3 regions of the Rossellomorea sp. GCM10028870 genome follow, and region 1 is predicted to be linked to each of the others. Evidence: riboswitches for the same ligand, from Rfam matches in the RefSeq annotation. Region 1 holds a riboswitch; each other region holds the start of a gene.
What was found. Region 1 has a riboswitch for lysine ahead of ACFQWC_RS01050 (aspartate kinase). Riboswitches for the same ligand answer to the same signal wherever they lie in the genome.
Positions count from the first base shown of each region.

Region 2: linked by a shared signal. The riboswitch ahead of ACFQWC_RS14480 (Na+/H+ antiporter NhaC family protein) and the one ahead of ACFQWC_RS01050 (aspartate kinase) in region 1 are both predicted to bind lysine.
Region 3: linked by a shared signal. The riboswitch ahead of lysA (diaminopimelate decarboxylase) and the one ahead of ACFQWC_RS01050 (aspartate kinase) in region 1 are both predicted to bind lysine.

Region 1 covers NZ_JBHTGN010000001.1:201,395-209,858, reverse strand. The annotation lists gene ACFQWC_RS01055 (YslB family protein) at 293-730, shown strand; gene ACFQWC_RS01050 (aspartate kinase) at 825-2,063, opposite strand; lysine riboswitch at 2,267-2,445, opposite strand; gene uvrC (excinuclease ABC subunit UvrC) at 2,817-4,586, opposite strand; gene ACFQWC_RS01040 (nucleoporin-interacting protein) at 4,583-6,061, opposite strand; gene ACFQWC_RS01035 (FTR1 family iron permease) at 6,174-7,157, opposite strand; gene ACFQWC_RS01030 (hypothetical protein) at 7,185-7,934, opposite strand; gene ACFQWC_RS01025 (glycosyltransferase family 2 protein) at 7,994-8,464, opposite strand, start outside.
Region 2 covers NZ_JBHTGN010000003.1:109,246-117,709, forward strand. The annotation lists gene ACFQWC_RS14455 (YhcN/YlaJ family sporulation lipoprotein) at 1-636, shown strand, start outside; gene lipA (lipoyl synthase) at 782-1,699, opposite strand; gene ACFQWC_RS14465 (M23 family metallopeptidase) at 1,968-2,927, shown strand; gene ACFQWC_RS14470 (methionine/alanine import family NSS transporter small subunit) at 2,968-3,081, opposite strand; gene ACFQWC_RS14475 (sodium-dependent transporter) at 3,083-4,609, opposite strand; gene ACFQWC_RS14480 (Na+/H+ antiporter NhaC family protein) at 4,930-6,495, opposite strand; lysine riboswitch at 6,611-6,793, opposite strand; gene yunB (sporulation protein YunB) at 6,873-7,637, opposite strand; gene ACFQWC_RS14490 (HD-GYP domain-containing protein) at 7,697-8,464, opposite strand, start outside.
Region 3 covers NZ_JBHTGN010000002.1:237,330-245,793, forward strand. The annotation lists gene ACFQWC_RS11985 (S8 family peptidase) at 1-148, opposite strand, end outside; gene ACFQWC_RS11990 (dicarboxylate/amino acid:cation symporter) at 988-2,226, opposite strand; gene lysA (diaminopimelate decarboxylase) at 2,270-3,556, opposite strand; lysine riboswitch at 3,672-3,848, opposite strand; gene ACFQWC_RS12000 (DUF4179 domain-containing protein) at 3,968-5,368, opposite strand; gene ACFQWC_RS12005 (sigma-70 family RNA polymerase sigma factor) at 5,349-5,885, opposite strand; gene ACFQWC_RS12010 (helix-turn-helix domain-containing protein) at 6,243-6,833, opposite strand; gene ACFQWC_RS12015 (DMT family transporter) at 6,926-7,885, shown strand; gene ACFQWC_RS12020 (2OG-Fe(II) oxygenase) at 7,922-8,464, opposite strand, start outside.

The DNA.
Region 1 (8,464 bases):
TAGACGACGATACATATTTTATATTGTAACAATTATGTGACATGTTCATTTTACTCCCAAGGAGTGGAAGCGTCAAGAAAACGTATACATAAATTCGACAATATCGCAAAAATATTTTTAATATATTGATAACAAAAAAGATGAGGTATTGCCTTGTTAAATGTTCGAAAATTCAAATAAATATCAAATAAAAGTTATACCACCAAAATATCCCATGGTTATTTTTTCGAAGTATGGGATGATAATTCCCCTTTTCATGTATATAATAGTTTTATAGAAAGAGGGGATTTACTTGGAACAGAAAAAAGAAGAAGTACATCAACCGTCCGTTCCAATCTTCGGATATGAAATTTTACGTGACATGTTGATTCCAGAAATTTTAGGAAAGCATACACCCGATATTTTATACTGGGGTGGAAAACAGCTCTCTCGGAAATTCCCCCTTCAGTCATCAGAAGAACTGGTATCGTTTTTCGATGAAGCCGGCTGGGGAACTCTTGCACTGCTGGAACAAAAAAAGAATGAGATGACCTTTGAAATAAGCGGACCGGTGATAGAACGACGCCTTTCCTTAAAGTCGGATGTCACATTTAAACTGGAAACGGGCTTTCTTGCCGAACAAATACAGTTACAAAAAAAATGTGTGGCAGAAGCTGCTGACGAACTACATAAACGGAGTCATTCAGTTAAAGTGATTGTAAGATGGGACGAAAAAGATAAAGTAGAATAGTCCTGAACAACATACTTTTAATTCTTTAATAAAGGGTTGCCCCACTTGATGGGGCAACCCTTTTTCACTTGTCCCGTTCTATGCTGCTTTAGTATTATAGCGTGATTTCTTCCATCTTCACCGCGTCCAGGTTAAATGCAGTATGTAGGACGCCTGCCGCTTTTTGCATATTTTTCTCGTCTACCACTGCAGATACTTTGATTTCAGAGGTGCTGACCATTTTCACCACGATGTCATTTTGAGCTAATACTTCGAACATTTCCGCTGCAACACCTGGATTTGAGATCATACCGGAGCCCACGATGGATACTTTGGAAAGCTCACTTTCATGTTCAACATGGGTGAAGCCTAATTGCTCTTTGTTTCGTTCCAGAACAGCGAGGGTCTCCTCCAAATCCTGTTCTTTAATCGAAAATGATAAATTGGTCGTATTCTGATCGGTCTGGCTTTGAATGATAATGTCTACATTCAGATGATTTTTGGCTAAAGTGGTAAACACTGAAGATAGTCCAGTTAATGCGTTACCCAGTCCAAATACAGTGACACGTGTAATTTCAGCTTCAAAGGCTACGCCTCTCACAATTAAGTTTTGTTCCATGCTTGCTTCCTCCTCAATATACGTTCCTTCAACTTTTTCGATACTTGACCTGACCTCTAACGGAATTTGATAATTCTTGGCAAATTCCACTGCCCGTGGATGCAGGACTCCAGCCCCTAAATTAGCCAGTTCCAGCATTTCATCATAGGAAATGGACGGTAACTTTCTTGCCCCTTTAATATAACGCGGGTCTGTCGTATATACCCCGTCTACGTCTGTATAAATGTCACAACGCTCTGCTTTCAGGGCAGCTGCAATCGCTACGGCAGTTGTATCCGATCCACCGCGGCCGAGTGTTGTGATTTCACCCGTTTCTGTCATGCCCTGGAATCCGGCTACAATCACAACTCTCCCGGATTGGAGGTGGTCCATCATCTTTTCAGTATGAATATTGGTAATCCTCGCATTGCTATGAACGGATTCCGTTTCAATCCCGGCCTGCCAGCCTGTAAAGGAGATGGCATCATGTCCTGCTTGGATCAGAGCCATCGTAAGGAGTGAAATGGTCACCTGTTCCCCGGTTGAGAGCAGCATATCCATTTCTCTTTTACTCGGTTGTGATGTAATTTCCCTTGCCAATCCAACGAGGGTATCCGTCGTTTTCCCCATGGCAGATACCACCACCACTACATCATTACCTCTTTCTTTTTCTTCCGCAATTCTTGACGCAACATTTTGAATTCTTTCTACAGAACCTACTGAAGTCCCACCGAATTTCTGAACAATAATACTCATAGCTTCTCCCTCTTTCTCATTGAGTGAAAATTCACGACTCATTTTTTGATGGTGAAGAGTACAATCACAATCATCCTACACGTTCATAGAACAGGTTCTTTTCCAAGAAAAGTTCCTGTGCTGGATAATAAAAAAAGCAATGAGAATAATATCTCATTGCTTTATGAACATACAGCAGAACAAACAAAATAGGTTCATCGGCATTGTGAGATAGCTCTCCAAGATTGAATCATCTTGACAATCCTACATTTCTTAAACGTAGAACCAGCGGAATCAGCATGAGACTGAAACCACTTCGGCGAATCTCCCCTTTTCAGGCATCTCAACGGAGCTCATACTCCTCTTTGCCTGTACTCTTGAAGCTCGCACCTCTATCACCACTTTAAAAAGTGATAATGTTATAAATTTTTGTTAATTATAGCACAGGGGAAATATTGATTCAATGTCTAATTGAAACAATATTTCATTTTATTATTCTTTCGTGAGCTGTATTGAATGAGCATGCGGTGGTTGATTTCCGCTGCAGGTGCTCGCTTTCCGCGGGGAGGAAGTCGAGCCTCCTAGGGCTTTGCCCTGCGGGGTCTCGACCTTTCCTCTATTTCCCGCAGGAGTAAAGTGCCTTCCGCTACAATCCACTCTGTGCTTCTAATGCAACAAAGACTTTATGGGATAAGTGGGAAGACATACTGAATTTGACAGCTAATTGCACGTAAACTAAGACCATAATCAACAACACTTAGATTCTAATATCCTTTACTTCAACTTCTCATTCAAAACCTTCGCAACAGCTTCCGGAATCCCTATCTCAATAAACTCCTCCACCGTCGCTTCTTTCATTTTCTTCATGGAACCAAAATGTTTAAGAAGCTGCTTCTTACGCTTCGGTCCGATGCCGTCAATCTCATCCAGGGTGGACTGGAAGGCGCTTTTCCCTCTGAGCTGGCGGTGGAACGTGATGGCAAATCGGTGAACTTCATCCTGAATCCGTTGCAGCAAATAAAATTCCTGACTTCGCTTTTCAAGAGGAACAATTTCCAAAGGATTCCCATACAGCAGTTCTGACGTCTGATGCTTATCGTCTTTCGCAAGGCCGCCAAGAGGAATATCCAAACCTAATTCATTCTCAATGACATCCCTCGCCGCTTCAATCTGCCCTTTCCCGCCATCGATAATGATGAGATCCGGTAAAGGGAGACCATCCTTCAAGACTCTCGTATACCTTCTGCGAACAACCTCCCGCATGGAATCATAATCATCGGGACCCTTGACGGTTTTGATTTTGTACTTTCGATACTCTTTCTTCGCGGGTTTCCCGTCAAGAAACACAATCATGGCAGACACGGGATCGGAACCTTGAATATTCGAGTTATCAAATGCTTCGATCCGGAAGGGAGTATATATGCCCATATGTTCACCAAGACGTTCAATTGCCTTAATCGTTCTTTCCTCATCTCTTTCAATTAGGGCGAACTTTTCTTCAAGGGCCTGCTTCGCATTTTTCTCAGCAAGCTTCACCAGCTCTCTCTTCTTCCCCCGCTTTGGCTGGGTGATTTTCACGTCTAACAGCTTAGCAGCCAGTTCCTCATCAATCACTTCAGGCAAAAATATTTCCTTTGGCTTAAAGTGATTGGATTTTGAATAAAACTGTCCTAAGAAAGTAAGAAATTCATCCTCGGGTTCATTGTATAGAGGGAACAGTGACACATCCCGTTCAATAAGCTTACCTTGTCGTACGAAGAATACTTGTACACACATCCAGCCTTTATCGACCGAATAGCCAAATACATCGCGATCGGTGAAATCAGTCATGGTCATTTTCTGCTTTTCCATCGTCGCTTCAATGTGGAGTATTTGATCACGGAATTCCTTCGCTCTTTCAAATTCCAGATTTTCAGATGCTTCATTCATTTTCACCGTTAGTTGATTCTTAATGTCCTTGTAGCCTCCATTTAAGAATCGGGATATTTCGTCAGTCATTTCACGGTACGTATCTTTGCTCACTTCTTTAATACAAGGAGCAAGACATTGGCCCATGTGATAGTACAAACACGCCCGATCGGGAAGGGTGGAACATTTCCGTAACGGATACAAACGATCCAGCAGCTTTTTCGTTTCATTAGCGGCTCCTACGTTTGGATAAGGACCAAAGTACCGCCCTTTCCCCCTTTGAACTTTACGGGTAGTGATGAGCCTTGGGTGCCTTTCGTTCGTTAATTTAATAAAAGGATAGCTTTTATCATCCTTTAACATGACATTGTACTTAGGATCATATTTTTTGATTAGATTCATCTCGAGTACAAGGGCTTCCAGATCAGATGAGGTCATGATGTATTCAAAGTCCTCTATTTCTCCTACTAAGCGTTGAGTCTTTGCATCATGAGAACCCGTAAAATAGGACCGAACACGATTCTTCAATACTTTTGCTTTTCCCACGTAAATAATCGTGCCTTGCCTGTCCTTCATTAAATAACATCCGGGCTGATCTGGTAATAGAGCTAATTTATTGGTTATGGTTGGGTTCATTGTCTCTCTCCCTTCTTGTCCACCCATTTATAGACTGTGATGGTTGAATAAACAGGATCGAATAACTCCTGTGAATGAAATGATTGGACTTTTTCTATTTTTCGATCAAGGTTTTCAATACCCTGTTGTTTAAATCCATTAACCACTGCATCGGTCAGATAGATCTCTTTTTGTGTATGCTCAATGTCTTGAAGAAATTGAGCATACGTTAACACGCGCTTATGTGAGTACGGTACATCAAGATACGAGTATACCCTTGTTTCTTCCCATGTGTACACTATCAGGGGAATTTCATCATTTTTCTCCTCGAAGAATGACGCAGTTTTATATACTGCTGGTGGTGAAGAGTGGTAGCCTGACAACACACTCACACTTGTTCCTATATGCAAAATAAACCACAGGCTCAGGATGATCATCTTCAAGGTACTAAGTTTTTTCATCCATCCAGTTAATAAGAAAAATCCGAGTAATAAGGCCAGAGGTAGAATATGTCTCGGCTTATCAATATTTTGAGCAAATAGGCCCCAGAAAAAATAGGAGCTGAATGCAATCAGGAGTAATGTAACGCCTGTACCAGGTTTCGTCCACCTTCCTCCATTTTTACCCGTAACTAGAAAGAGGAGCAACGTGATGACCACGATGGAAAGTGATTGAGTAAATAATCCGTTCCAACCTATATTGATAAATATATATTTCCCTAATCTATCAAAAAATCCTGTATCGGGCTCTACCGTTCCTCCCCATTCAGTAAAGTGTCCGTCTGTAAACCCAAAGGCAATCTGCAACAGGGTATGGAGACTTCCTGCATTGGCTGCCAAAGCCGATAGCCATACCCCTTGAGAGAGTAGGAGGAGAATCAGATGAAAAGCGATGGCTTTCACTTTTTCTGAACTATTTCCGCTCTCCTTCAAAAACACAAACCAATAGTATAGGATCCCCACACCAAAACCGATATAGGATAACCGGATTCCCATCAAGATGGCTAATAAGAGAATGGGAAGAACAGCCGCATCCTTCGTCTTCTGTATGACAGCCCTGTGCAGGCTCCATAAGTACCACCATAACACTGCGATAGCGGCACCTTCGCTCATTGCTTGAACGGTCATCGTGCTCGGATATGAAAGGGAAAATAGGAAAAGCGTCGCAATGATGGCCTTTTTTCTCCCAAGGTAATGGCCGAATAGCCAATAAACAGGAAAAATCGAGCTAACCATCAATATCGTATTAAAAAGCTGAAGCGATAGAACCGGGTCATCGATAAAGATGTGAACCATCATTCCCCCGAAAATAAAAAAAGGATACCCTGGAAAATGAGGCTGCATCTTCAATAAATCAAATTCGATGACTCCGAGAGCATAATCGACTTCGTCCCAGCTTGAAGCATAGGGCGGAAGCAATATAAGTCTGTATATAAAGTACAGGCTGAAAACAACCAGTATACTAATCAACCATTTGTTCAAATGTTTATCGGTCATTGATTTTCTCCTGTTTCTCTCCAAATAAAAACCAACTCAGTTTGAAAACCTTCTTAGCCTATTGTAAGGCTTTCTAAGAATGGTTTCCAATCATGAGTTGGTTCAGGGGGATTTAAGCATTTATTGAATTCACATTATCCGATTTTTTGATTGTCTTTTTCTGTTGTTCGATCCCTGCAGGCACGGACTTCCGTTTAAATGGGTTAATGAGTTTATCCGTTCGGATCAGGTAAATCCATAAGAATACGAATCCGAAGTAGAACCAATAGGCAAGCACCTGTTCGATCGTCGGGTTGTGGCTATAGCCGAACATTGCCGCCATGAACAGACCGACTTGACCACTGATCAGAACCTCATTACCTGTGTCTCTCTCATAGTGAAGCTCATCTTGAAAGTGTTCAGGCATAATCTCCACAAGATTATATACTTCCGCTGGTTTTCCTTCTGCTGTTGTATATACTGACCCCATTATCCCAAGATCCTGCAGAATTCCTACTCCTTGAACAAGTAAGCCGGCTGCGATGAACATAATCAGCAAACCTGTCACATTAAAGAACGTTTTCAATTTGAATTTCATTGCACCTGAGAAGAACGCATAACCGAGAACCGTGGCAAGTAATAATCCACTAAGCGCTCCGTAACTTGTGAATACTTTCGTTACGTCTCCTCCACTGATGGCAGCGAAGAAAAACACGGTTTCGACACCTTCACGAAGAACAATGAGATAAGAGTGAATAATCATGGCGGATACACTTCCTGCCGTCAGGGCCGCATTGATTTTCTTCTCCATTTCCGTGTTAATTCCTTTAGACTGTTTCCTCATCCAGCCAACCATATGAGTCAGCAGAAGTACAGAGGCAAACATGATTCCGACCTTTAAATATACTTCCGCTCCAAAGCTTGCAAAACCTGTCAAGACGACTTGGAACAGTAAAGCGACTAAAAAGCTGGATACAAGAGCAAGCAATACTCCCACGTATACCCATTTCTTATATTTGTCTGCTTTCAATCTTGTAAGATAAGAAAGAATCAGCCCTACAATAAGAATCGCTTCTAAAGACTCTCTCAGTGTGATCAAAAATGCTTGGAAATCCAATTTATTTCCCCCTTTGTTACCTCGGTGCTACTGTTTATTTTTACGCTTATTGATCGTAATCAGAACAATGAGAATCAAAATCAGAGCAATTGAGAAGTAAAGCCAGAAGCTGGAACTTCCTCCTTCACCAATCCCATCTAAAAACCCAAGATTCTCCTCGTTTAAATGACTTTCATCCGCTTTTTCAGAAGGAATCGGAAATAACGGTCTCAAGCTATCGATGATTGATTCCACTTCTTTATCGAAAGCCTCGGGATCATTATCCTTGCTTCCGATTCCAAACAATCCCGGATTGCCCAAAGAATTTAACGCAGAATCAAATGAAGCATAGATTTTATCTGCATCTTCCTGGCCCTTTTCTTCCACCATAAAAGGTTCTAAAACATTAAAGGTACCTCTTGCCTTTGCAAGGAGAAGCTTTGCCTGGCCATAGTCATCAAACTGCTCTTGGGCAAAATGCAGTCTTCTTTCGATATTCAGCATCAATGCCGCTCTCCAGCTTTCTAATAAAAGATCCTTGTCTTTTTCCTCGAACGCTTTGTTTATGTCGGGCTGCACCTTTGAAAAATACAGCTCAAAATCCTTTTCATACGAATCATATATTTTCTTCGCGGTATCCCAGTCATCATTTGCTAAGCTGTTTTCCAGCTCTTTATACGCTTCAGCGATTTTCTCTTCTCCTGGATCCCCATAAGAATAAGCAGATGCCTGCGACGGGATAAATATGTAATTGAGAATAAATATCAGTGAAAGACTAAAAAAAAGGCTTTTTTTCATACGGAAATCCTCCTGTATTTTCAATGATAATGATTATCATTATACTTGTCAATACGATTTTAAAGGCCTTCAATGGATGTTGCAGAAATTTTGTGAACATTATAATCTATATCCACTTTTTCAACAGGCCGTTTCATTTCTTTTACGATAGCCGGAAGCACATTAAACATATAGGCTTTGAACTTGATGAAGGACTGTCCCTTCGTCCTAACTCTATATTCAATCGGCACCTCCGTCATTCTGAAACCTTTACGCATGATATTTAGAGTCACCACTTGAGCATAATTATAGTCATGAATGATTTCTGCATGTTCCATTACTTGTTTAGAGAACGCCCTCATCCCTGACTGACCATCATAGATCCAGGTTCTCAGCAACACACATTGTAGTAAGGTAAAAAAATAATTGCCGAGGCGTCGATGGATTCTCATCCCGTCGATGGTCCCCTTAAAGCGGGATCCCATTGTATAATCTGACTGATTTGTAAAGATCGGCTCTAACAGCTCAGGTATTTGAGATGCAGGGTATTC
Region 2 (8,464 bases), on a different contig from region 1:
GAAATGTTTCACGACAATGGAAACACCATAAACGTGAATGACCGGGAAGACCTGTACAACGAAAATAGCTGGACCAAAAAAGGAGCCCACCGCGGTGAGGACTTCGGTTATGTTCGCCAACAGAAAAGTCCTACAGGTGGTCAAACCATTTCCACCAAGGATATGTACAGCATCAATCGTGAACAAGTAGCCGACACGATCAGCAAAATGAGTGTGGCTCTTCCTGACGTGAAAGATTGTTCCACTCTTGTCACAGACGAAGAAGTATTGATTTCATATGTGACCGACAAAAAGGATAAAGATGGTCGCTTTGAAGTAGCCGATCAGGTAAAGAAAACAGCCATGTCTGTTATTCCCCGCTGGTACCACGTCTATGTGACTGATGACAAGAGCCTGATGCGGAATGTAGAGAACCTTGCCAAGATGGATAGTGATAGCCGTAACGCCAACACAGCTATCGATGATACCATTAACCTAATGCTGCAGGATTCTCCTCAGGGAAGAAATGTAGACGCAGGTGAAAATCCAAATGGTGAAATGACATCTGAGAAATACGAAATGCAGGACGACGACGTCCATAAAATTAACAAAGATCGCCAAAAACGAAAAGACAACACAGACAACATGGTCGATTAAAAATAAGATTGGAGGAGGCTGACCAGAGGCGAAGCATTATGGCGTAAATGCTTAAATGCATCCCTTGTCATCCTCTACTTAGCTACAAAAAGGACTGACTGTCAGAGATTTTCTCCTTCAGGTCAGTCCTTTTATATATAAATGATTATGCCTTTTGAACTTCTTGCTCTCCGGCTGCTTGTCTTGCTTTGGCAGCTGCGTTAACTTGCTCATCTGCATGGTATGAAGAACGAACAAGTGGACCTGCTTCACAGTGACTGAAGCCTTTTTGCATCGCTGCTTCACGTAGTTCAGCAAACTCATCCGGGTGATAATATTTCTGTACTTTCAAGTGTTTCTTAGATGGCTGCAGGTATTGACCTAATGTCACAATATCAACATGGTTTGCACGAAGGTCATCCATTGTTTCAAGGATTTCTTCCTTTGTTTCCCCAAGACCGACCATGATACTTGATTTTGTTGGGATATCCGGGTTTAATTCTTTAGCACGACGCAAAAATTCCAATGTGCGGTCATATGTAGCACGGGCACGAACTCTTGGAGTCAAGCGACGAACGGTTTCGACATTGTAATTCATAATGTCTGGTTTTGCATCCATCAGTGTTTTGATGTTATCGAATACTCCACCCATATCAGAAGGTAATACTTCAATTGAAGTGAATGGACTTTTCCGACGAATTGCACGAACTGTTTCAGCAAAGACTTGTGATCCACCATCTTTCAGGTCATCACGGGCAACAGCTGTGATAACTACATGCTTCAGATTCATTAATTGAACAGAATCTGCAACGCGTTCTGGTTCTTTCAGATCTAATTCAGTTGGAAGGCCTGTTTTTACTGCGCAGAATCGGCATGCTCTTGTACAAATATCTCCAAGAATCATGAATGTAGCTGTTCTTCTAGTTCCCCAACATTCATGAATATTAGGACAACGAGCCTCTTCACATACCGTGTGAAGATTGTTTTCACGCATCATTTTCTTCAAGCCCATATAATTATCGTTCGTATTCAGCTTAATTTTAAGCCAATCCGGTTTCCGAATATGTTCATCTTTCTTGCTCATACCCCTCATCTCCAATCCTAAATAATTCTGACTTAGGCAAAGAGTGAAACGCTTTCTAGATCGTTCATCTTATGTATAAAAAGCCATCATCAATATACTTCTTTTGTCACTTTATCATACTAAAAAAGCGAAAACAAGCATGTGATACCCTATTACCATTTATTGATGATTATGAATCCCGGTGAACGATACAAACTAGAAGTAGGCCCCTAAAAATGGAGGGATTATTTTGTACAAACGATTGGTCTTTACCTTTGTGGCTTTTTGCATGTTCATTAGTCCTTGTCAAACCTTTGCAGCAGAAAAGCTGACAGATGAACAGATCCACACAAAGAGAATGGAGTTATTCCAGAAAAGCGAGGCACTTACTCAAATTCCCTGGTACTATCTCGCTGCCATTGATCAGTACGAGAGGAGTCTTCGGTTTGCCCGTAAAGATCGGGAAAAGCCCTCTTCTCTTATATCGATTTATATGGAGCCAGAAAAGTGGGTCGGCCCTCTAAACCCTAATGCGGATGATGACAATCCCGAAACAATCGCTCTATTCAATGGAGTGGGCCGGGATGGAGACTTCGACGGTAAAGCGAGCCTGAAGAGTGATGAAGATATATTGGCAGCTTTGACAGAGGTAATATTGCGGTATGGAATTGACCGGGATAATTTCAAACTTGCTCTGTGGGACTATTACAAACGTGATAAAACGGTCAGTATCATCATGGGAAATGCAAAAATTTATAAGCAATACGGTACAATCCATTTAAACCAGAAAGCCTTTCCCCTTCCCCTCAGGTTCAACTACAGTTATCGAAACACTTGGGGTGATGCCCGTGGTTGGGGAGGAAGACGAATTCACGAAGGGACGGACCTCTTTGCTGATTATGGTGTACCTGTAAGAGCGACATCGTATGGAATCATTGAGATGAAAGGATGGAACCGATATGGAGGCTGGCGGATCGGGATACGTGACATTAATAATACGTATCATTACTTTGCTCACCTTAGTGGTTTCTCTAAAGATCTTCACGTAGGACAAGTGGTTGAACCCGGTATGGTCATAGGCGGTGTTGGGAGCTCGGGATATGGACCTCCTGGAACATCTGGAAAATTCCCTCCCCATTTGCACTATGGGATGTATAAGGATAACGGCTTGACGGAGTGGTCCTTTGATCCATACCCTCACTTACGAATGTGGGAACGACAAGACAGAATCAAAAGCAAAAATCGTTAAAAAAGCAGACAATGGTTATCCCATCGTCTGCTTCATCTTTTTATACCTGTTTTTTGGATTTGGATTTGGAAACAGCGTTCATGATACTAGCTGCTAATCCACCCCAGATGATGACCATTCCTACAACCATCATTGCAATAGCGCTACCAGTCATATTAGCTTACCTCCTTATAGCTCTCAGCTTCTGTTTTTGCATGCCAGCGTTTAAAGGAGAAAGCAACACCGGCGAGGATCGCGAATCCTGCAACAAACCAACCACTGTAAAGAATGAAGGCATCCGAGTAACCACCGTAGTTTCCAGTTTCAGTTTCAAATTCTTTTAGTAGGTTCATTTTGAATAAACCGAACATCATCCATCCAAGGACGATTGGTGTGATGACACCTAAGCATATCTTCCACCATGCACCAAGCTGGATATCAGAGATTCCATTGGCGTGGGATTGAAATGCACCTAACTTGCGTAAGAACCAGGCAATTACTACAACTTCAACTAATCCGGCGAATGCTACACCAAACTGATTGATAAAGTAGTCTGCCGCATCCAGGAACAGTAATCCACCTTGAGTCGCAAATAAGATAGAGATGATCGCAGAAAGTCCTCCACCGAATAGGACGGCTTTTGTACGGGAAACCCCGAACTTCTCAGAAACACCTGCTACATACGTCTCTGTAATCGAGATAAGTGATGACAGCCCTGCTAATACCAGGGAAGCGAAGAACAAGAATCCGAATAATCCGTTAAGGGCCGGGAATTCATTAATGATTTGCGGGAATACCACAAACGCCAATCCAACTCCCCCGCTTACTACTTCCTGAACACCTACACCTTGAGATTGAGCCATGAAACCTAAAGCAGCAAATACTCCAATACCTGCTAATAATTCAAAGCCCGAGTTACTGAATCCTGTGATGAACGCGTTATTTGTAATATCCGATTTCTTCGGAAGATAACTCGAATACGTAATCATGATTGCAAAAGCGATTGATAAACTGAAGAAAATCTGTCCGTATGCTGCTACCCATACACTTGGATCAGCAATTTTGCTGAAATCCGGTTTGAAGAAAGCGTCCAGACCATCCAATGCTCCAGGTAATGTTAAAGCGCGAACAACAATGATTAAAAATAAAATAACTAGTGCCGGAATAAAGATCTTATTCGCTACTTCGATTCCTTTCTTTACACCTTTGAAAAGAATTCCTAATGTAATCACCCAGACCAATACAAGTGGAATGAATACTCCAGGAACGATACTGCCCGTTTGACCAGGATCAACCGTAAGCTTTAAATAGTCATTGAATAAGAATGACTCTGTATCCTTGCCCCAACCTAGATTGAAAGAAAATACACTGTAGGACATTGCCCACGCGATAATGACGGCATAATAGGTAGAAATAACAAATGCAATTAACACCTGCCACCAGCCAAGCCACTCTGATTTCCTATTAAGACGGAAATAAGATAGCGGTGCTGAGCCACGGTACTTATGACCTAATGTAAATTCAAGTACTAATAATGGAATTCCCGCTGTTAGAAGAGCGAATAAATAAGGAATAAAGAATGCTCCTCCACCATTTTCATACGCTACTGCCGGAAAACGCCAAATGTTTCCCAAACCGATTGCTGACCCGACGGCAGCTAGAATAAATCCTGCTCGTGTTCCAAACTGGGCACGATTCTCCATATTGGTCCCCCCTAGTTCTTTTCAACTACCATATTAAGGTATTTGAAATTTTTATATTTTCAGATTATTTATAATCTAAAGTCAGTATAGCTAGTTCCAGGACAATTGTCAAAGCTATTTTTAAGCCTACAGAGAGATTTTTTCAAATTGGGACAGGTACTATTTCACTATATGAATTTTGTCGAAACATGAAGGATTAATGATTGGAAAGGTCGAGGGGGATTTCTTGATACCACCATGGGTTTTAATAAATACCCTGACATCAAGTGAAAATTGCATAAAAAAACCAGGAGCCGATGAGCTCCTGGTTCTTCATTTCATTATTGTTCTGATACAGCCGGTTTTGCTTTTTCACCAAACAGAAAAGCGAATGCCAGGATTAAAATAATCACAACTCCTAAACCAAGTAACGTGCTACCAGTGAATCCCAGTACAAGGTATCCAATTGAAGCAGCAACCGCTCCGATCAATGCATATGGAAGCTGTGTGAGAACGTGATCGATATGATTGCTTCCTGCTCCAGTTGAGGAAAGGATCGTCGTATCTGAGATTGGAGAACAGTGATCTCCCAATACGGATCCAGCTAAAACGGCTGCCATAGCAGGCAATAAGATACTTACATCTGTCGCTGCTGCAATTTCCCCGGCGATCGGCAGTAAGATACCAAACGATCCCCAGGATGTCCCTGTGGAGAACGCCATGATTCCGGCAACTAAGAACAAGATGACCGGAAGTGCCTGCATCGGTAAGCTGGATTGTTCAACCAGACCCGCAAGATACGTACCTGTTTGCAATTGATCGATCAATGTTACGATCGTCCATGCGAAGATAAGAATGTAAACGGCTGGCAGCATGGATTTGATTCCTTCCACTACTGCTACTCCAACGGCTTTGCCTTCAATTCCTTTCAAGCTGACTTGACGAAGGAAGAAGATCAGCGCAACAAGGAGACCGAATAATCCACCATATAATAAAGATTTCGTTACATCTGTATTTTCAAATATCGGCAGGATGTCAAATGATCCGACGGCTTGATACCCTGTCCAGAGCATCATTCCGATTGTACCGATGACCAGAGCCACGATTGGCCAGACAAGATCTCCTACTGATCCTTTCGAGCTTACAGGCAGATCATTTTTCAATTCGCCTGGAATCTCTTTTTCAGGGTCATAAAGGGCTCCTGTTTCAAGGGCTCTTACTTCATGCTCTTTCATTTTTCCGAAGTCCAAGCCTTTAGCAGCAACCATGATCACAAGAAGGACAGCTGCCCAGACGTAAAGGTTCATTGGAATCATTTGAACGAATGCTGAAAATGCTGTGTATTCAGTGATGCTGTGTGCAGCAAGAATCGAACCGATAATCCCGATAATGTACGCTCCCCAGCTTGAGATTGGTGAAACGACACAAATCGGTGCCGATGTGGAGTCAATGATATAGGCTAGTTTTGCACGTGAAATTTTGTGGCGATCCGTAATGGGTCTCGAAACCTGTCCAACAGCAAGGGCGTTAAAATAGTCATCAATAAAAATTATGATACCTAAAACGGCTGCAAGAAGCTGTGCCCCTTTTCTCGTTTTCACACGTTTCATCGCCCATTCACCAAATGCGCGGCTACCGCCGGAAATGTTCACAAACGCCGTGATCACACCAAGAATAAGTAAGAAGAAAATAATATAGACATTCCAGGTGTTGAGTGCTCCATCTGCGACAAAGATGCCTTTAAAGGCGTCCCACATAAAGCTGAATGTTTTTGTAATTGAGAAATCTGCTAACAGAAAGGCAGACGCAACGATTCCTACTCCGAGTGAAAGTAGAACCCGTCTCGTAAGTATAACCATAAGAATGGCTAAAAGGGGTGGTAATAGTGAGTAAATCGTGTTTTCCATAGTGTCCTCCTCCTATTTGATAGGGGGGAACCATCGTAGCATGACAGAGGATAATAAAAAAAGGCAACGATAGAGAAACTATCATTACCTTAGTAAGTAATTTAAGTGCTCCATCACGATCTGTAGCTCCCCATTATAGAGATTCCCCTATAATGACAGTGTTATCCTTCTTCAAGATAACCCCAGCAAATACACCTTCGACATGCATATTTACTTCGGCAAAAGTTCCCTTTCATCTGTTCTCCCAGTTGTCATCCTCAAACAGCATACTCTTGAACCCTGCGCCTCTACCCCATCGGACTGATGATGTGGTGTGTTATTAAATTTTCTTTATTAATATAACAAACTATCATTCTTTTGACAACTTTTTTTCCTGACTAATTTGTGGGAATTTCAATGGATGGGCTGGATTCCCCTCCACCATTGTTATAAAACTGTGGTACATCCAGGTGAACGGTACCCATGGCAACCAGGATATCCTGCTTGATGGTTTCCGTTTTCGTTGCAAATGGAATGATGATCTGGACATTGACTTCAAGCTCGACAAACACTTTTACAACAGCATTATTGATCCCAAATTGCTCTACTGTCGTTTTAATATCGGAACGGACATCCCCGATCGAATGAAAGCGAATGGGCACTTTTGGACCCAGATTACCGAGTAACACGTTGTTGGTCGCCTGACCAAGAGGCACCGAGTAAGTGATGCCCTTCGCTGCTTTAGATTTCCCTTCATCGATTTCCACTTCGGTAATAAATTCCAGGTTTTCTAAATTTCCTTCCTCTGCTTCCTGCAGGTTTTGCTGTACTAAGTTTGTGATTTCTGCCTGAACCCGGTTGATTGTCTGAGTATTGTATTTAAATGAGACAATATCGCCTTCTGTATTCTTCACTTCTTCCGTTATATCCGAAATATCAAGAACATCGGCAATTTTTTTGTTAATTGCTTTATTGATAACTAACGTACCGATCCTGCTGGTCTGGGTCTCAGCATAAGCAAGAAGTGTCGGTTTTAAACCTTTATTAATGATCCACAACCCGAATCCAGTAGATATCATAAAGAATAGAATCGTAATGATCATCACATATCGAAAAGGTAGCGGCCCTCCTCTTCGGGGTTTGTATGTTTTAAACTTTGACAAAAAAATCCCCCCTTACAAGCTATTTGTATGCACAGTAAGAGGGGTTTAACGCAAAAAAATTATTTAATTTTTAGAGATTGGGGTTCATAATCCGGGTCAAACCCGGTAATCACCTTATCTAATTCCGTGCTTAAATCAATGGGATAAGGGGTTTGTAATTCCTGTCCGTCTTCTTCGATGATCCGAATCACCGGTCGATCCGTTACCCCTTTATTTTGATCTGTCACTATTCCTTTTCGGCCATCATTCAGCTCCACAACCATCCCATTTGGATAGATGGCAACAGAAGACCTGAAGGCTTCGATTACATTTGTATCAAACAGGGTGCCGCTGCCTGCATATAATACCTCCAACGCTTGATGTGGAAGCATGGCTTTCCGATACACACGATTAGACGTCATGGCGTCAAATACATCCGCCACTGCAATGATTTTTGCAAACGGATGAATATCCTCGCCTTTGATTCCCCGTGGATAACCGGATCCATCAAGCCTCTCATGATGCTGATAAGCGCAATGAGCAATGATCAAAGACACAGAATGAAGCTGTCTCAGAATCTCAAAGCCGTGTTCAGAATGCTTCTTAATTTCAGAGAACTCGCCTTCTGTCAGCTTACCTGGCTTCAATAGAATCTCCTCTGGTACCAGCATCTTACCGATATCATGCAAAATCGCTCCCACCCCTAACTGCTCGAGCTGTTTAGCAGAGAGCTTAAGTTCAAGACCAATTGAGAGCGTATACAATGTAACATTAAATGAATGATGAAAAATATAGGAATCATATGTGAAAACATCTGTCAAAATGGTTAGGAGATCATGATTTGCCTT
Region 3 (8,464 bases), on a different contig from region 1:
TGATGGCCGTATTCACATCGACTGTTGACTGTGTGGGATCAGCATCTTTGGAAGAGACACTTTGGGCATCCACTTGAAACATAGTGCCTGAAATCATCGTAGCGGCAATCGATCCAACGAGAAGTGGTTTCAAGTTAAGCTTTTTCATGAACATTCTCCTATTCTATTAAATGTTGATGGATTCTTAAAAGTTGACTCTTGTTGGGGAAAAAAATGAAGAAGGTATGTAGTCCTACTAAAATGATTTAAAGAATGAAAGACTACTAGAATGCAAATCAATCATCACCTCCAAATAAAGATCGTTTTTTGAAGTTCTGAGGATGTGATAGGTAAGGTATCTTGAAGTCGTGTAGACGCTATGTGGTTAATTGAATTGTAAGTCTAAGTCCGTCCCTTTCTCAATTGGGGTTATTTTTCGGGAGTAGGGAACTAGCCACAAAGAGAATGGTGGATTACATTCAACTTTTTTGTGAATATTGACACATTTTTTTGAGCATTAAATCTAAATAGAAAGTGGTGAAATCGAGTAAATTGAGAGGACGGAACAAAGAACACATTCTGTGAGAGAAATGAAAGGTCCTTCATTAGTACAAACGCATCAGCATCTCTCCATCCGTCTTAAGTCCCCTAAAAATATATAATAGAAGAGATCAAGGGAGGATAAATAGAATCAGCAATACATGAGGCTTTACTCGTTCATAAAGTCGAACATCTTAATATTAATCACTCGGGGCATGATGTCGCCGAGTGAAGTTCATCATCTTTTCATGCAGCTCTGTGAAAAAAAGGATAAATAGAAAAAGAGCAGGCGGAACCACAAAGGGTTCAACCTGCTCCTATTTTGCATTAATAGAGACTTTCCGAACGGGATATTAGATCCATCATTATGTCCCAACTCGTGTGAAATAGCTAGTTGAAAAATGAATGCGTAGAGGTCACTTGAATGATGAATGACTAGTTATCAGTTCACCTGTCCCCTTGTCCTATCTACGCTACCGATTCTATGTCTTTCCTGCCGGCAATGGTTTTTTTCTTTGTAAATCGTTCGACCAGCACGGCTACTGCGTTGTCTCCTGTTGCGTTCAGTAACGTAGCCGGAATATCGATTATAGTTGAGATCACCGCTAATAACGGAAGCACTTCCGGCGTCAGCCCGTAGGCGGCGATGATGAACATTTCACCAATCAGTCCTCCTCCAGGGATCCCCCCCATGACGATTGCGGTGATAATCGCGACCAATACCGCTATAAGGTACGTATCAAGCCCTTCAAAAGGAATGCCCAGAACGCCAAATGCAAAGACGATTTTCAAGATGGCCCCCATGGCCGAGCCGTCTTTATGAATCGACGCTCCAATAGGAATGACCGTTTCTCGAACGGCATTGGATACCCCCATCTTTTTCGTTGCATCCAGATTGGCAGGAATGGTTGCCACTGAGCTTTGTGTTCCGATTGCGGTTGCCGCAGGTAAAAGGTTATGCTTCCAAAAGCCTCTCACCCCTCTTTTCCCTCCTGCCACAAAGGCATAGAAGGAGAAAACCACTACAAAGTAAATCACCGCTATCACTAAATACAATAGGAAAGAACGCAAATAAGAAGATAGTAAGCTTGCCCCGAACGTTCCTACTAATGTAGCAAAATAGGCAGCCAGACCGATTGGGGCATAATACATGATATACGATACCAACTTCATGCTCACATCGGCCCCTGCCTGTAGGATTTTTTTCAATGGCTCTGCTTTTTCCCCCAGTCGATTCGTGGCAAATCCGAGTGCCACTGAAAACAAGATAAGGGGCAGCATATGCTCCCGTGTAAATAATTCAATGAAATTATCCACAGTAAAGGTTTGGACGATTTGGTCCCCCAATTGGATGTCTTCTGTTTCAACGGACTGGTCCAGACTGATGGTAATACCTTCCGTCGGGGAAAAAACCTTCACTCCCACAATCATCAACACAGACGAGATGATCGTGGTGATCAGGAATATCACCAGCATACTGCGCATGATTTTCTTAAATTGACCTTTCGATTCCAAATTGGCGATCGCCGATGAGATCGAAAAGAAAACCAGGGGTACCACGATCGTAAAGAGGAGATTCAGGAAGATATCTCCCAAGGGTTTTAACATTTCTGCTTTCTCTCCCATGGTCAGTCCGATAATGGATCCTATGATAATGGATGCGAGTAGTGTGATGGCTAATCCGTACGTTTTAAATATGTTTTTCATTCTATGTTCTCCTCTTCATTATGATTGTAAGGTGGATTATTCTTTACCGGTCATTCCGAACTAAATCAGCATACGATTCACGCTCGATCACGACCCGTGATTCCCCATCCTTTACAAACACAACAGCCGGTCTTGGAATCCGATTATAATTACTCGCCATGGAATACCCGTAGGCTCCTGTACTGAACACGGCCAGAATATCACCGTAATTCGTCGGTGGCAGCATCAGGTCCCAGATCAGCATGTCACCGGATTCGCAGCATTTCCCGGCAATACTCACAAGCTCCGTGCATTCCTCATGGGGACGATTGGCAAGCACCGCATGGTATTTCGCCTGATAGAGGGCCGGGCGAATATTGTCCGTCATCCCCCCGTCGATCGCGACGTACGTGCGCACATCGGGAATGATTTTCTTCGACCCCACTTTATACAAGGTCGTCCCAGCTTCAGCCACCATGCTTCGTCCCGGCTCCACCCATACTTCAGGGAGCGGATATTCATTCTTGGTGAAATAGGTCTTCACACTATCGGTAATGCCCTTCACATACGTTGGAATCGGCAGGGGCTGGTCTTCTTCCGTGTACCGGACACCGAATCCTCCGCCGATATTCAGCACCGGCATAGTCACATCAAATTCGATCCGGATCCGCTGCAGGAAATCTGCCAGTACTTGAATCGCCTGATCAAACCCTTCCCGTTCGAAAATCTGAGATCCAATATGTGAATGCAGACCGAGTAATGAGAAGTACGGCTTGTGGAGAGCTAACTGAATCGCCGTATTCGCCTGTCCGTTGGAAATGCTGAATCCGAATTTCGAATCCTCCTGTCCCGTCGTGATGTACTCATGGGTGTGGGCTTCTACACCTGGCGTGACCCTGATCAGGATCTGAACCTGCTGCTCACGCTCCTTGGCCAGATCATGCAGCAGTTCAAGCTCTAGGAAACTATCGACAACAAAGCAGCCGATTTTAGCCTCAAGTGCCATGAGTAACTCCTCTTCTGACTTGTTGTTCCCATGAAAATGAATACGCTCCGCTGGAAAACCTGCCTCAAGGGCCGTATACAATTCCCCGCCGGATACAACATCCAGTGATAACTCCTCCTGCTCTGCCAGGCGCACCATCTCTTTACATAGGAACGCTTTACTCGCATATGCCACCTGGAACTGCAATCCGCTTTCGTTGAAGGCATTACGGAAAAGTCGGGCATTTTCACGAATCATTCCTTCATCGTAAACCATTAAAGGCGTGCCATAGGTCTCCACCAACTCACCCGTGCTCATTCCTCCGATTTCAAGATCTCCACGAACATTCACATCAACTGTACTCATATCCTATACTCCTTTTGACTCTCTCTAAAAAAACACAAAAAAACCGTATGAAGCGATGCTCATACGGTTTATCATCAAAAGTTTTGGAAACATAATGAAGACTATGTATTAACATCTCTTCAATAGTTCTCCACAACTTTTTCATTGTGACAGTCCAACATTTCTTCAATGCTGGCCCAACAAAAAATAGAATTGGCTATTTTCTGCTTCGGCGATCTGCCTTTCCCTTCTTATCCCGGAATCCATTATTCTCAAAGAAGATACTCATCATACTCGCGCCTCTATTATCAGAGAGTGACGTATTATTTTGTTTGAATTACTATACCACTCTCTTAAAATAGTTGTCAATTGGTTTTTGAAAGAGAAATAGGCAAAACCCCCGGAAGTAGCCCAGGGATTTCGTGGATCATTTTATTTCAGATTGATTTCGAACGGTTTCATTTTGACCGGCTTATCATTTCTGCTCAATGTCTCGAATGGGACAATCAGTGAGTAGTCCTCAAGGTTGGAATCCTGAGGCAATGTAAACGTGGATTGATAACGGAGAGTATCCTTATCCACTGTTTTCGTTTTAGCACTTCTGATCATATGATTCAGCATCTCATTATAATCCAGTTCATCCTTCGCATTTCTTTTAATATCTTTTGATGGGATCACCTGAACGAATTGAGCAAAGCTCTTTAATATGTCATATTGGAATTGTTTTTCTTTGATATGATCAATGGTGAAATCGACTGTCACCTTCCCTTTTGCGTTTTGGATATCTTGTACCGTGACCTGATAACCAAAACGAGGGCTCTTCACCTGGAATGGAGGTGAATCCTTCAGTGAGTTGATGCCGTCTTCATCTACTCGCTCCATATCAGCCTGGACTTTCAGCGACTGTGCTTTATCACTGAGTTTACTCGTGAACAGCTCCCTGAAAGTCTTTTGATAATAACCGTCAATTTCTTTGATATTTAGTGTCTCTGCACTGGACTTTGATAACCGGTTCCCTAAGTCATCAAACACAATCAGATTTAACGTATCCTTCTCGGACTCCACCGAATAGGTATACTCCAGCGTAGTCGTAGCTTTTCCTTTAGTGACAGATGTTACTTGCAGCTCAAATTCCCCATTGGGCGATTCTGTCCTTACATCTGTTTTGATCTTTTCAGATGGAATCCTCTTGACCGGTACATCAAAGGTCCAGGTACCGTTCACATCTGCCATATGGGTGAACGTTAACGGAAGCGTGAAGTTTTCCGGCGGTTCTTTCCCATCCCGGTAAAATTCGATCGAGCCTATGAACTCATCCCCGTCTTTTTTAAGACCCGAACTTCCCGATCCCCATTGATTCTGATCCTTACCGTCGAAGAGATGATAGCTGTAGCCGCTCACCGGACGATTCCCTTCGTCCATATGTTCGATGGAAAGGTCATCACCCTTCGCCTTGAAGGTGACTCCGATGACGTTCCCGTCATAATATGTGCTTGTGATTGTCACATCGACGCCGTTGGAAGTGGCGGCCTGATTAACTTCCGTCACTTTATCGCTGAAATAGAGTTCTTTTCCGACATCCGAACCGACTTTTTCATAAATGGCACCCAGTACAGGCAGTTTGGCCAGTGCATTGTTCACAGGTGAGAACAGGAAGCCCGATACGAGTACCATGGAGGCAGCAGCGGTGGTAAATGCGGCACTTATCTTGACCGTTTTTTTCCGGACCTTTTGTTTTCTGCCTTCTTGGATTCCTGTTGAAATTGCCTCAAAAACCTTTTCTTTTGGTACCTCGATGCTGTTCATTTCTTCCTCAAACCATTTTTTGTCCATACTGATTCACTCCTTCCAGCAGCATTCTCAATTCCAGCTTCGCCCGGTGAAGATACGTCTTGACCGTCCCTTCAGGCGTACCCATCGTATCGGATATCATCTTGATCGACTGACCCTGGAAGTAGAATAAGATAATGACGGTTTGATAGTGCTGATTCAAAGACGCCATGGCCGTAATCAAGTCGATCCGCCCTTCTATATCCGTTTCTTCTGAGACGAGAGTGTTGTCTAGAAACTCATCCCCCGTCAGGACCAGTCGGTTTTGTTTCTTCAACATGCTGTATGCCGTATGTATCAGGATCTTGATCAGCCAGGTGCTGAAATACTCTGGGTTCTTCAAACGGGCTATCGAGGTGAATGCTTTACAAACCGTTTCCTGCACCACGTCGAGAGCATCCTCTTTATTTCTTACATATAGAAATGCCGTCCTGTACAGCTTCTCGCTTTCTGAGTGGATCAGCCTTTCAAATGCCTGTTCATTCCCTTTGATTGCTCTTTTTACGAGTTTCACATCCATTGATTAACCTCCTGTCATTCATTAGAGTCGGGTGAGGCGGGAAAAGTTTCAAGGAATTTTTTATGGGGTGTCATGCGATGTAGACTGAGGGTAGTTACCATTTATTTCAAAAAGACGCATAAACTATGAAAAACGACGCAATAAATTTGAAATCGACGCAATTACTTCGATCATGACGCAATTCACCTTGAAAATGACGCAATCATGGACGATTTCGACGCAATTAAGTAGGATGGGGTCATCCTCCACCAAGATTGAATGAAAATGATTCAAAAGCCAAAGAAAGGTTGAAAAATCCTTTTTTATCTTCCATCGTAATGCTTTTCACTAAAAAAAGCTTATCCGTCTCGATAAGCTTCAATCCGCCCGTCCCGTATAGATCATCACAAAGTGGAGGACCGCTTCTATTGATTCCATATTCATGTAACTATGGCCTTTATCCGCATGGAATTTGATCGAGTCATACTGACTGAGCTCGAATACTTCATCCTGCACCTTCACACGTACTTTTCCTTCCATAACGGTTACAAATTCAATCACCCCGGGCTGGTGGGCATCCGCACGGTACTCACTGTCCGGTTTCAGGAAGGCCCTGTGGGTTTCCAATGAGCTGTAGCCAGAGGAAGTAAACATCGGTTCCAGGGTCAAGGACTCATTGGCACTGATCACTTTGCTCCCTTCATTTTTCCGGGAAATCTGGACTTCTTGTTTTTCCACGAGAAGGGCCGAAATGGGGATCGCGAGTCCGTTCGCAATTTTCCATATGATCGTCAAAGATGGATTCGCCTCTCCCCTTTCGATCTTGCCCAAAGTCAAAGTACTGACATCGGTCATAGCTGCGAGTTCCTGGAGGTTTAGCCCACGCTCATGTCGTATATGTCTCAGTGTCATCCCGACGTGCCTAGCCAATTTTTCCGGGTCCTGCCAAGTCAAACCGTCATTACTCATAATCCTACCTCTTTCTATAGACAACGTATGTAAGTATATTATAATATATAAAAAATAAACTATAGTATATGTATTGGAAAGGAGTGTTCATCATCAAAGAGCTTGCTCTCGGTGTCATTTCATCTATGTTCTTTGCCGTCACCTTTATTCTGAACCGGTCCATGGAGCTCGCTGGTGGAAGCTGGATGTGGAGTTCATCCCTGCGATTCCTGTTCATGCTACCCTTCCTATTCCTTATTGTAGGTTTACGGAAGAATATAAATCAAGTCTGGATTGAAATGAAGAAGAAACCATTCGAATGGCTGACGTGGAGCTTTGTCGGGTTTGTCCTCTTTTATGGTCCTATCACCTATGCGGCTGCGTACGGACCGGGTTGGCTTGTAGCGGGCACGTGGCAGTTTACCATCGTCGCAGGCATCTTACTCGCTCCTTTATTTTATACTTCCGGGCCGGCCAGGCGCAGGCATACCATTCAAAAAAGAGCTTTGGCCATATCCTCCATCATTTTAGTTGGGGTTCTCTTCATTCAACAGGAAAATGCCAGTGGATTGTCCTTTTCTGAAATGGCCGTTGGGATCTTCCCTGTGATCATCGCAGCCTTTGCTTATCCTCTTGGAAACCGGAAAATGATGGAGGTGTGCGGTGGCAAGCTTGATACCTTCCAACGTGTGCTCGGGATGACGATCGCAAGCACTCCTTTCTGGCTGATCTTAGGATGCTATGCGTTCTTCGAGGTTGGGGCACCAAGCGAGCAGCAAGTGATACAATCCTTTATTGTCGCCATATGCTCAGGTGTGATTGCGACGTCCCTGTTCTTCATCGCCACGAATCAGGCAAGGCACACTCCCGGGAAACTTGCCGCAGTGGAAGCGACCCAATCGACACAGATCCTGTTTGTCATCATAGGAGAAGCGGCGATCCTGTCCGTTCCACTTCCATCAGGAATAGCCCTGATCGGCATCCTCCTGATCATCACGGGAATGATCATCCACACCATAAACGTGAAAAGAATGAATACCGGAATGGTCAAAGCCGTTAAATCCGTCAGCTAAAAAAAGGAGGGGCATCCTGGATGCTCCTCCTTCACTTTATTTAAATACCTTTCTTCTCATCCACTGGGTAGCAGCCCATTTATCCCCGATGACAACCGGTGCGCCGCCATGAAGCGTCAAGTCGTTCAGCTCCTGGTTATCATAGAAATATTCGAAGTAGACCGCCATCCCCTTTTGCGGAGAAACAGAGAAATTCAATTTAGGGAAGTACGTTTCCCCGCCTTCCTCTACGTCATTCAAGTACATCACGAGGGTGCTGATTCTCGGATTCTTCACCGGTCTTGATGAGGCCGAGAAGAAGTCAAAGTGAGCCTTGTATTCCTGACCCGGTTTATAGTTAAGGATTTGAAGACCTTCCCCGTGCTCCACGGGTATATTCATAATCTGAGAGACCCGTTTTTCGATACAAGACACGACGTCGTGTTCATTCTCCTCTAGGAACACTGAACTGCTCGTTCTAAGCTCGTCCACTGTGCGTGTGTTACCGATTTTCGAGCGCTCGACCCGATCCTTGGAAAGCTGAATGAGTTCATCACATTCTTCATGGCTCAACACATTTCCAAGAACGACGATCAACGG